Regions from separate parts of the Isoptericola aurantiacus genome, predicted to be linked through region 1. Evidence: predicted binding sites of a transcription regulator. Region 1 holds the regulator's gene; the other holds the start of a gene.

Region 1 (4,408 bases):
CCCTGCTCCCGGTCGACAGGTCACGGGGCGGGCCCGGCCGCGGTCGGGGTCTGGTCGGGGCACCGGTGGTGATCGGGTATTCTGAGAGACGGACTTTTTCGCGTTGGTCGGCACAGCTCGGACCAACCGTGCTCCACCTACCGACCAGCATTGTGAGGACCTCATGGGCTCCGTCATCAAGAAGCGCCGCAAGCGTATGGCGAAGAAGAAGCACCGCAAGCTGCTGCGCAAGACGCGTCACCAGCGCCGCAACAAGAAGTGAGACGCCGCCCGCCGTCGCGCGGGCGCCCGTCACGAGCCCGGCCCCCGATCAGGGTGCCGGGCTCGTCGCGTTCCGGGACGGGGCGGCTCAGCGCCCCTGCAGGCGCCGCCGGACGGTGCGCTGCACGGCGCGCAGCACCAGTCCGGCCACCCAGGCCGCTCCCGCCCACGAGGCGGTGCGCACGCCGCGGCCCGCCACGCGCTGCCCGCGGCCCCGGAACTCCCGGATCGGCCAGCCGACCTCCTTGGCGTACCGGCGCAGGCGGACGTCGGGGTTGATGGGGCAGGGGTGGCCCACCGACCGCATCATCGGCAGGTCGTTGAGCGAGTCGCCGTAGGCGTAGGAGGCCTCGAGGTCGAGCCCCTCGCGCTCGGCGAGCTCGCGCACCGCGGCGCCCTTGGCCTCCCCGTGCATGAGGTCGCCGACCAGAGCCCCGGTGTAGTAGCCGTCGGTGTGCTCGGCGATGGTGCCCAGGCACCCCGTGGCGCCCAGGCGGCGAGCGATGAGGCCCCCGATCTCCACGGGCGTGGCGGTCACCAGCCACACCTCGTCGCCGGCGGCCACGTGCTCGTCCAGCAGCCGCTTGGTGCCGGGGAAGATCCGCAGCTCGAGCACCGTGTCGTAGACCTCCTCGCCGACGGCGGTGATCTCGGCGACGGACCGCCCGCCGATCAGCGAGAGGGCCTTGTTGCGCACGGTCTCGATCTGGGAGCGCGACTCCCCGAAGACCAGGTACTTGGCCTGGATGAACCCGAACCGGATCAGGTCCGCGGTGCCGAAGAACCGCCGTCGGTACAGCGCCCTGGCCAGGTGGAACGAGCTGGCGCCACGGATGATCGTGTTGTCGACGTCGAAGAAGGCGGCCGCCCGCGGTCGGTCCGGGTGCACGGCGTGAGACGGCATGCGGCCCACTGTATCCGCGCCGATACGCTGTCCCCGTGAGCACGCCCCAGACCGCACCCGACGAAGCGTGCCGGGTGGTGATGTACACCAGGTCGGACTGTCATCTGTGCGACGACGCACGGGCGGTGGTCGCCGCGGTGTGCACCGAGGCGTCGGAGGCCTGGCGGGAGGTCGACGTCGACGCCGACCCGGTGCTCGTGGAGCGGTACGGCGACTACGTGCCCGTCGTCGAGGTGGACGGCGTGCAGCAGGGTTTCTGGCGTGTCGACGCCGCGCGGCTGGCGCGGCGGCTCGCCCGGCGCCCGGGAGGAGAGCGGACGTGATCGAGATCGGTGAGGTGACGGTGCCCGCGGCGACGGTGGCGCGGCTCCCGTACTACCTGCGCGCCCTGCGCGACCTGACGCGCGAGGGCGTGGCGACGACGTCGTCGTCGGAGCTGGCCGAGCGCTCGGGCGTGGGGCCCGCGCAGCTGCGAAAGGACCTCTCCTACCTGGGCTCCTTCGGCACGCGGGGCGTCGGGTACGACGTCGACTCACTGTCCTCGTACATCGCGGCGGCGCTGGGGCTGGGCTCGGAGCACCGCCTGGCGATCGTCGGCGTCGGCAACCTGGGGCACGCTCTGGCGAACTACTCCGGCTACGCGGCCCGGGGCTTCCAGCTCGTGGCGCTGCTCGACGCCGACCCCGCCGTCGTGGGGCGCACGGCGGCCGGGCTGCCGGTGGAGCACGTGGACGACCTGGAGTCGATCCTGGCCGACCGCGACGTGTCGATGGTCATCCTGGCCACCCCCGGCTCGGCGGCACAGCCGGTGGCCGAGCGGATCGTGGCCTGCGGGGTGCGGGAGATCCTGTCGTTCTCCCCGGTGGCGCTGCAGCTGCCCGACGACGTCGTGGTGCGCAGCGTGGACGTGGCCGGCGAGCTGCAGATCCTGGCGTTCCACGCGGCGGCACGCAACGCGCAGCAGGCCCAGCGCGTCGGGGCCGACGGCGTCGCCGCCCCGGACGGCGTGGTGGCTCCGCCGGCCTCCGCGCGGTAGGCCGTCTCCCGCCTGCGGACGCCCTGGAACGCGCAGATCCCCGTGGGCCGGGCCCACGGGGATCTGCGGCGGTCACGCCGGACGGATCAGTTCTGCGCGATGGCGGAGATGTCGAGCGCGATCTTGACCTTCTCGCCCACCAGGATGCCGCCGGTCTCCAGGGCCGCGTTCCAGGTGAGGCCGTAGTCCTTGCGGTTGATCTCGAGCTCGGACTCGAACCCGGCGCGGGGGTTGCCGAACGGGTCGGTGGCGGTGCCGGCGAACTCGGTCGGCAGGTCCACCGTGTTGGTCACGCCGTTGATGGTGAGGTCGCCGGTGATGACGTAGGCGTCGCCGTCCACGGAGATGCCCTTCGAGGCGAACGACCAGACGGGCTTCTCCTCGGCGTGCCAGAAGTCGGCGCTCTTGAGGTGGCCGTCACGGTTCTCGTCACCGGTGCTGACCGCGGCGGCGTCGAGCTCGGCGGTGACCGAGGAGGACTCGAGGTCCTCGCCGACGGCGATGGTGCCGGAGGTGATGCCGATGGTGCCGCGGACCTTCGAGATGCCCGCGTGGCGGACGGAGAAGGACGCGGTCGAGTGCGCGGCGTCGATGACGTAGGTGCCGGTGGTCAGGCCCGAGGGCAGCGGCGTAGCCATGGGTGCTCCTTGTGAGTCGGTGTCGTGGTGCTCAGGTCCGACCGCCGCCGGGGCGGCCGAGGTCCATCGAAATGCATGAACCGGGGGCAGTCCCGGAGTATTCCGAGTGTGACGGAGGTCAAGGATCACGGTTGCATAACGAACTGATCCCTCGGGTTGTTTTCAGCGTTGTCTTGGTCAAGGTTTGACCGGGACAACAATCTGATGAGGGTGGAAGGTCGGCTTTATGCGGTTCTCTTGGTCAAGGGTGTCTGGGGTGGGGGTTCCGCTGGTTGCTGTGGTTGCTCTGGTGGCACCTTCGGTGGTGGTGGCGGGCTCGGCTGTCGCGGATGTGTCGTTGGACTGTGGGCCCGCGGTTGCTGAGGTGGATGAAGCGCCCCAGGTTTCATGCCGTTCCTTTCTGAGTCGACAGTCAGGAAGGATGGGCCCGTGCCCAAGAAGATTGATCCGCAGGTGAAGGCCCGGGCGGTGCGTCTGGTGACCGAGCACCGTGGGGAGTACCCGTCGTTGACCGCGGCGTGCGAGGCGGTGGCCCGCCAGACCGGGCTGAGCGTGGAGACCGTGCGCCGCTCGGTGCGCCAGGCGCAGGTCGATTCCGGCGACCGCCCGGGGACCACGAGCGAGGAGTCCGAGGAGATCAAACGAAACGGGCCCCCTACCGGATGTCCCATGAGCCACCAAAGCCTGCTGAAGAGCCACCACCTGGTCGGCTCGATGGGACGCTCCTACGGTGCCGGGGACAACGCCAGCATGGAGAGCTTCTTCTCCCTGCTGCAGAAGAACGTCCTGGACACCCGACGCTGGGACACCCGCGAGGACCTGCGTCTGGCGATCGTGACCTGGATCGAGACGAAGTACAACCGTCGCCGCCGTCAACGCCGCCTCGGTCGCCTCACCACGGTCGAGTTTGAGACCATCTACGCGGCCGCACAAGCGGCCTGATGACCACACACCCCGAGCGTCAACCAAACTCTGGGCAGACCCATGAGAACAAGCGGGCGTGCTCCAGCCTGGCAGACGGATTGGTGTAGGAAACCCCATCTTCCCAGGTCAGAGCACGCCCGCGCCGCTACCCCAGGCCAGTCACGCTGCCCCTCACGCCCCGCCCAACCGACTTTGCCGGAGCCCTGGCTCAGCCGGCCAGCGCTACACCCTCATCTGCGTTGAGCCCTCAAACTCCTACAAGCCGGCCTTTGCCGAAGCCCTGAGTGCATCTTCAGTCTAGTTCTTTCTTGATATCGCGATGAATGAAAACCTGATCGCTAACCTTGGTGCGAAGTAGCATCTTTAGGTCCTGAATGTCTTCGACTGGGTCAACTACTCGCGCGACTGGATTCGCGATGTGTTCGAGGACGGCCGCTCGGAGATCGTCCCCTGCAACCTCCTTCATCGTCCTGCCAGACAACAAGATCAAACTGTCGCGAGAAATGGAGGTGATCGATTCCGCTCTGAACCTGACAAGACACTTCGAATCCGCCAACCAACCTGATTTAGCATAGGCGACAGGGGCGAAGCCGATATTTACGTAGTTAGACCCATCCCAACTGGAATCTTGGAGGCCGACTACAG
Region 2 (4,408 bases), on a different contig from region 1:
GGACGACGTCGCGGGGCCGGACGCCGACTACACCGGGGTGAGCCTCGCCGTGGATCCGGCCGGGGAGGTCCAGGGGTTCGCGAGCTGGAGGAGGGGCACCGGGTACGACCGGTCCACGGGCATCGAGGTCGAGGACCTCGTGGCGCTCACCCCGGACGCCGCTCGCGCGCTGTGGGCCGTGCTCGGGTCCTTCGCGACCGTGACCGGGTCCGTGCGCCTGTGCACCTCCGGGGGCTGGTCGGGCGCCGACCCGAGCCGGCTCGTGCTGCCCGACCATGCCACGTCCCTCGTGCAGAACCAGCCGTACATGCTGCGGCTGCTGGACCTCCCGGGCGCCCTCGGCGCCGCCCGGCAGGCGCCGCTGTCCGCGCGGGTGCCGTTCGCCGTGGTCGACGCCACCGCCCCCGACCTGGCGGGCTCCTGGACGCTCGAGGTTGCCGGCACAGGCACCCGTGTGGTGCCCGACGACGGCGGCCCGGCCGCGCGGCCGACGTTCACCTCCGCCGGGCTCGCCCTGTCCTACGCCGGCGCCCAGTCCTGCGCGAACCTGCGGCTGGCCGGACACCTCTCCGGCCCCGACGCGCACGATGCCGTCTGGGACGCGGTGTGGGCAGGGCGCCAGGTGCACGTGCGCGACCACTTCTGACGGTGGCCGCCGGCCCGTCAGCAGGTGGCGGCGACGTCCGAGCGGTAGCCCAGGGCCCAGCAGAGGACGCCGACGTCCTGGCGGACCTCGTCGACCGCGGTCCGCAGGCCGCCGATCTCCTGGCGCAACGCGTCGAGGTCGGCGCTCGTCGCGCCCTCACCGCCCGTGCCCAGGTCGTCCCGCACGGAGTCGAGGTCGTTCCGGACGGTCCCGAGCCCGTCCTGCAGGCTGGACTCGAGGCTGTCGATCCCGTTCGTGACCTCCAGCAGCCGCGTCTGCAGGTCGGTCGTCCCGGCGGTGCCGTCCGCCGGGAGCCCGGTCCAGTCCTCGACCCCCGCGAGGCGGTCCGCCAGCCCGTCGATCGTGGCCGCGTCGGGCGCGGCCGCCAGCTCGGACCGCAGGTCGGCGGACTCCTGGCGTGCGGTCTCGGCCTGCCCGACGGCGGTCTCCACCTCCGCCGCGAGCTTGCGGTTCGCGGACCACAGGACGGCGACGCCCGCCGAGGCAGCGAGCGCGAGCACGAGCGCGGCCGCCAGGACGACCGTCTGGACAGGACGCGGTGCGGAGGGCTCCGGGGGCGGTCCGTGGGGAGCGACGACGCCGTGGGCCGCGGCGGGCTCGGACGCGAACAACGTCGCGACGGAGGCGACGGGACCGGTGTCGGCGCTCGCGCCGTGCCGCGGGTGCCGGCCGCCGCCGTCCGGGGGCGGAGAGGTCTGCGAGGTGGTGTCGGGCCTCATCTCACTCCTTCGTCCGGCCGCGGGGCCGGTCGGGGCCATGGTCGCGCCACTCGGGGCGCGGCACAAGGGCACGTGGCGTGCCGCCGGTCGCGCCGTCGGCTCTCGGTAGGGTGAATCCTGGGCTCGCAGGGCGGGACGGACCCCGACGAGACGGACCCGACGACGCCGACACCGCCGGCGAGGCCGAGGAGCGCCATGAGCACGTTTCGCGAACGCCTGCGGGCGCTGCCCGTCCTCCCCGACGGCCTGTCCGGCTGGGAGGTCGAGGACCTGCGCACCTTGCCGGGCGCACCGCACGAGCTGTTCCGGACCTGGTTCGAGGACGCCGTGGCCGCCGGGGCGCTGGCGCCGCAGGCGATGACGCTCGCCACCTCGGGCCCCGGCGGGCAGGTCGCGGCCCGCACGGTGATCCTCCAGGACCTCACGGAGACGGGCTGGTGGTTCGCCGGGCACGCCGCCAGTCCCAAGGGCGCCGACCTCGCGTCGAACCCGCGGGCCGCCCTGACCTTCCTGTGGCGCGAGACCGGCCGCCAGATCCGCGTGGCCGGACGTGCGACGGCGCACCCGGACGTCGGTGTCGCGGAGTTCCGGGCCCGGTCCGACGCCTCGCGGGCCACCGGGCTGGTCGGCCGCCAGAGCGAGCCGCTCGGTTCCCTGACCGAGCATCGCGCCGCGTGGGCCCACGCCCTGCACCGGGTCCGGGCCGACCCCGACCTCGTCGCACCGGGCTGGACCGCCTGGTGCCTCGAGGCGACCGAGGTCGAGTTCTGGGCTTCGGGATCCGGCACCGGGCAGACCCGGGTGCGCTACCGCACGGCGGCTCGGGAGGCGGGTGCCGGCGACGGCGCCGCGTCCTGGGTCACCGAGCTCCTGTGGCCCTGACGGCGCGACCTGCCCGTTCAACCGCCGGTCGCACTGTGACCCACATCACTGCAGGTCAGCGCCTTGTGACGTTGCTCTCATTGTTTGTGACACTTTTCACCAGCGACGTAGCATGACCGAGTGACTACGCGCGAAACGACCTCCGGCAAGGGTTCCTCCGACGCTGTCGACGTCGTCCTGATCGGCGGCGGGATCATGAGTGCCACCCTCGGCACCCTGATCCAGCAGCTCGAACCGACGTGGTCGATCCGCATCCTCGAGCGCCTCGACGACGTCGCGCTCGAGTCGTCCAACCCGTGGAACAACGCGGGGACCGGGCACGCCGCGCTGTGCGAGCTCAACTACACGCCGGAGAAGCCCGACGGCACGATCGACATCTCCAAGGCCGTCGCGATCAACGAGCAGTTCCAGACCTCCCGCGAGCTCTGGCACCACCTGCTCGCCACCGGGACCCTCGGCGACTCGTCGTTCATCAGCCGCACGCCGCACATGACGTTCGTCCGCGGTGCCAAGAACGTCGACTACCTGCGCCGCCGCCACCAGAGCCTCAGCGCGCACCCGCTCTTCCGCGACCTGGAGCTCTCGACGGACCGCGCCGAGATCGCACGCTGGGCCCCGCTGCTCACCACCGAGCGCGACGCCTCCGAGCCGATCGCCGCGACCCGCTCCGCAGCGGGCACCGACGTCGACTTCGGCAACCTCACGCGCCAGCTCATCGACGGCATGGTCGCCCACGGCGCGAAGCTCCAGCTCGAGCGCGAGGTCACCTCGCTCAAGCGCCGTCGCGACGGCGGCTGGCGACTGCGGGTCAAGGACCGTTCCTGGAACGCCCGGCCCCGGACCTCGACCCTCGACGCGCGATTCGTCTTCGTCGGTGCGGGCGGTGGCGCGCTGCCGCTGCTGCAGTCCGCCGGCATCCCCGAGATCAAGGGCTTCGGCGGCTTCCCGATCTCCGGCGAGTTCCTGCGCACCGACAACCCCGACGTCGTGGCGCGCCACCAGGCCAAGGTCTACGGCAAGGCCGACGTCGGCGCCCCGCCGATGTCGGTGCCCCACCTGGACACGCGGGTCGTGGACGGCAAGAGCTACCTCATGTTCGGCCCGTACGCCGGGTTCAGCCCCAAGTACCTCAAGAAGGGCAAGTACCTGGGCCTGATCACCTCCCTGCGCGCCCACAACGTGACCTCGATGCTGGGTGCCGGGCTGAAGAACCTCGACCTGACCCAGTACCTCGTCGGTCAGGTCGTCGCCGCCCCGGAGACCAAGTTCCAGGCCCTGCAGCAGTTCATGCCGACCGCGCACCCCAAGGACTGGGAGACGATCACCGCCGGTCAGCGCGTGCAGGTCATCAAGCGCGACGCCGACGGCAAGGGCGTGCTGCAGTTCGGCACCGAGATCGTCGCCGCCGCCGACGGCTCCATCGCCGGCCTGCTCGGCGCCTCCCCCGGTGCCTCCACGGCCGTCTCGGCCATGGTCGACGTGCTGGGCCGCTGCTTCCCGGCCGAGTTCCCGGCGTGGCGTGCCCGCCTGGCCACGATGATGCCGAGCCTCGACGGCGTGCCCGCGGACGCCCGCGAGATCGACTCCACCTCGAGCGCCGCCGACGAGCTGGCGGCCGACGCGCTGCCCGCGCCGGTCGACGGCGTGCTGCCGGCCAGCGTCTACGAGTCCCGGGCCGACTCCCGGCTCTGAGCCCACGGGTCCGCGCGCCCGTACGCGGCCGGCTCGCCGACCGAGCGGCCGCAGGCTCAGGCGACCTCGGCGCGCAGCCGGCTCACGATGTCCTCGAGGGCGGGTGCGGCGACCCCGTGCCGCACGCCTCGCCGTGCGACGGCACCACCGATCGCGTCCAGCTCACCCACGCGCCCCTCGGCGAGGTCCGCCTGCAGGGACGAACGCATCGTGGCGGGCAGCCCCGCCAGGATCCCGCGCAGGTCGTCGCCCGACGTCGGCACGCCCTCCGCGCTCGCCACGGCGGCGACCTCACCCAGCAGCGCGTCCGTGAGACCCGGATCCCGGGCCAGGCCGGGTCCGATCCCGGTGCCGTGGATCGAGGTGAGCAGGGCCAGCGGGGCGAGGAACCGCAGCTTGGACCACAGCACCTCGACCTCCCGACCGCCGTCGGCCACGGGGATCTGCG

What was found. Region 1 encodes Rex, which represses fermentation and respiration genes when NADH is low (regulators of the CRP and FNR family bind a similar motif). Its sites were predicted from a motif close to CTTGTGAANNNNTTCACAAG; they were not measured.
Region 2: a site for Rex is predicted at 2,352-2,371, ahead of mqo (malate dehydrogenase (quinone)). Genes of this name have one in related genera too.

What each region holds. Positions count from the first base shown of each region.
Region 1 covers NZ_JBJBAE010000001.1:297,951-302,358, reverse strand. The annotation lists gene ACIQLL_RS01385 (30S ribosomal protein bS22) at 164-262, shown strand; gene ACIQLL_RS01380 (HAD family hydrolase) at 350-1,165, opposite strand; gene ACIQLL_RS01375 (glutaredoxin family protein) at 1,201-1,488, shown strand; gene ACIQLL_RS01370 (redox-sensing transcriptional repressor Rex) at 1,485-2,201, shown strand; gene ACIQLL_RS01365 (YceI family protein) at 2,288-2,839, opposite strand; partial or broken gene ACIQLL_RS01360 (IS3 family transposase) at 3,527-3,781, shown strand; gene ACIQLL_RS01355 (DUF4304 domain-containing protein) at 4,056-4,408, opposite strand, start outside.
Region 2 covers NZ_JBJBAE010000006.1:138,007-142,414, reverse strand. The annotation lists gene ACIQLL_RS15830 (GNAT family N-acetyltransferase) at 1-646, shown strand, start outside; gene ACIQLL_RS15825 (hypothetical protein) at 664-1,386, opposite strand; gene ACIQLL_RS15820 (pyridoxine/pyridoxamine 5'-phosphate oxidase) at 1,582-2,268, shown strand; gene mqo (malate dehydrogenase (quinone)) at 2,389-3,960, shown strand; gene ACIQLL_RS15810 (ketopantoate reductase family protein) at 4,017-4,408, opposite strand, start outside.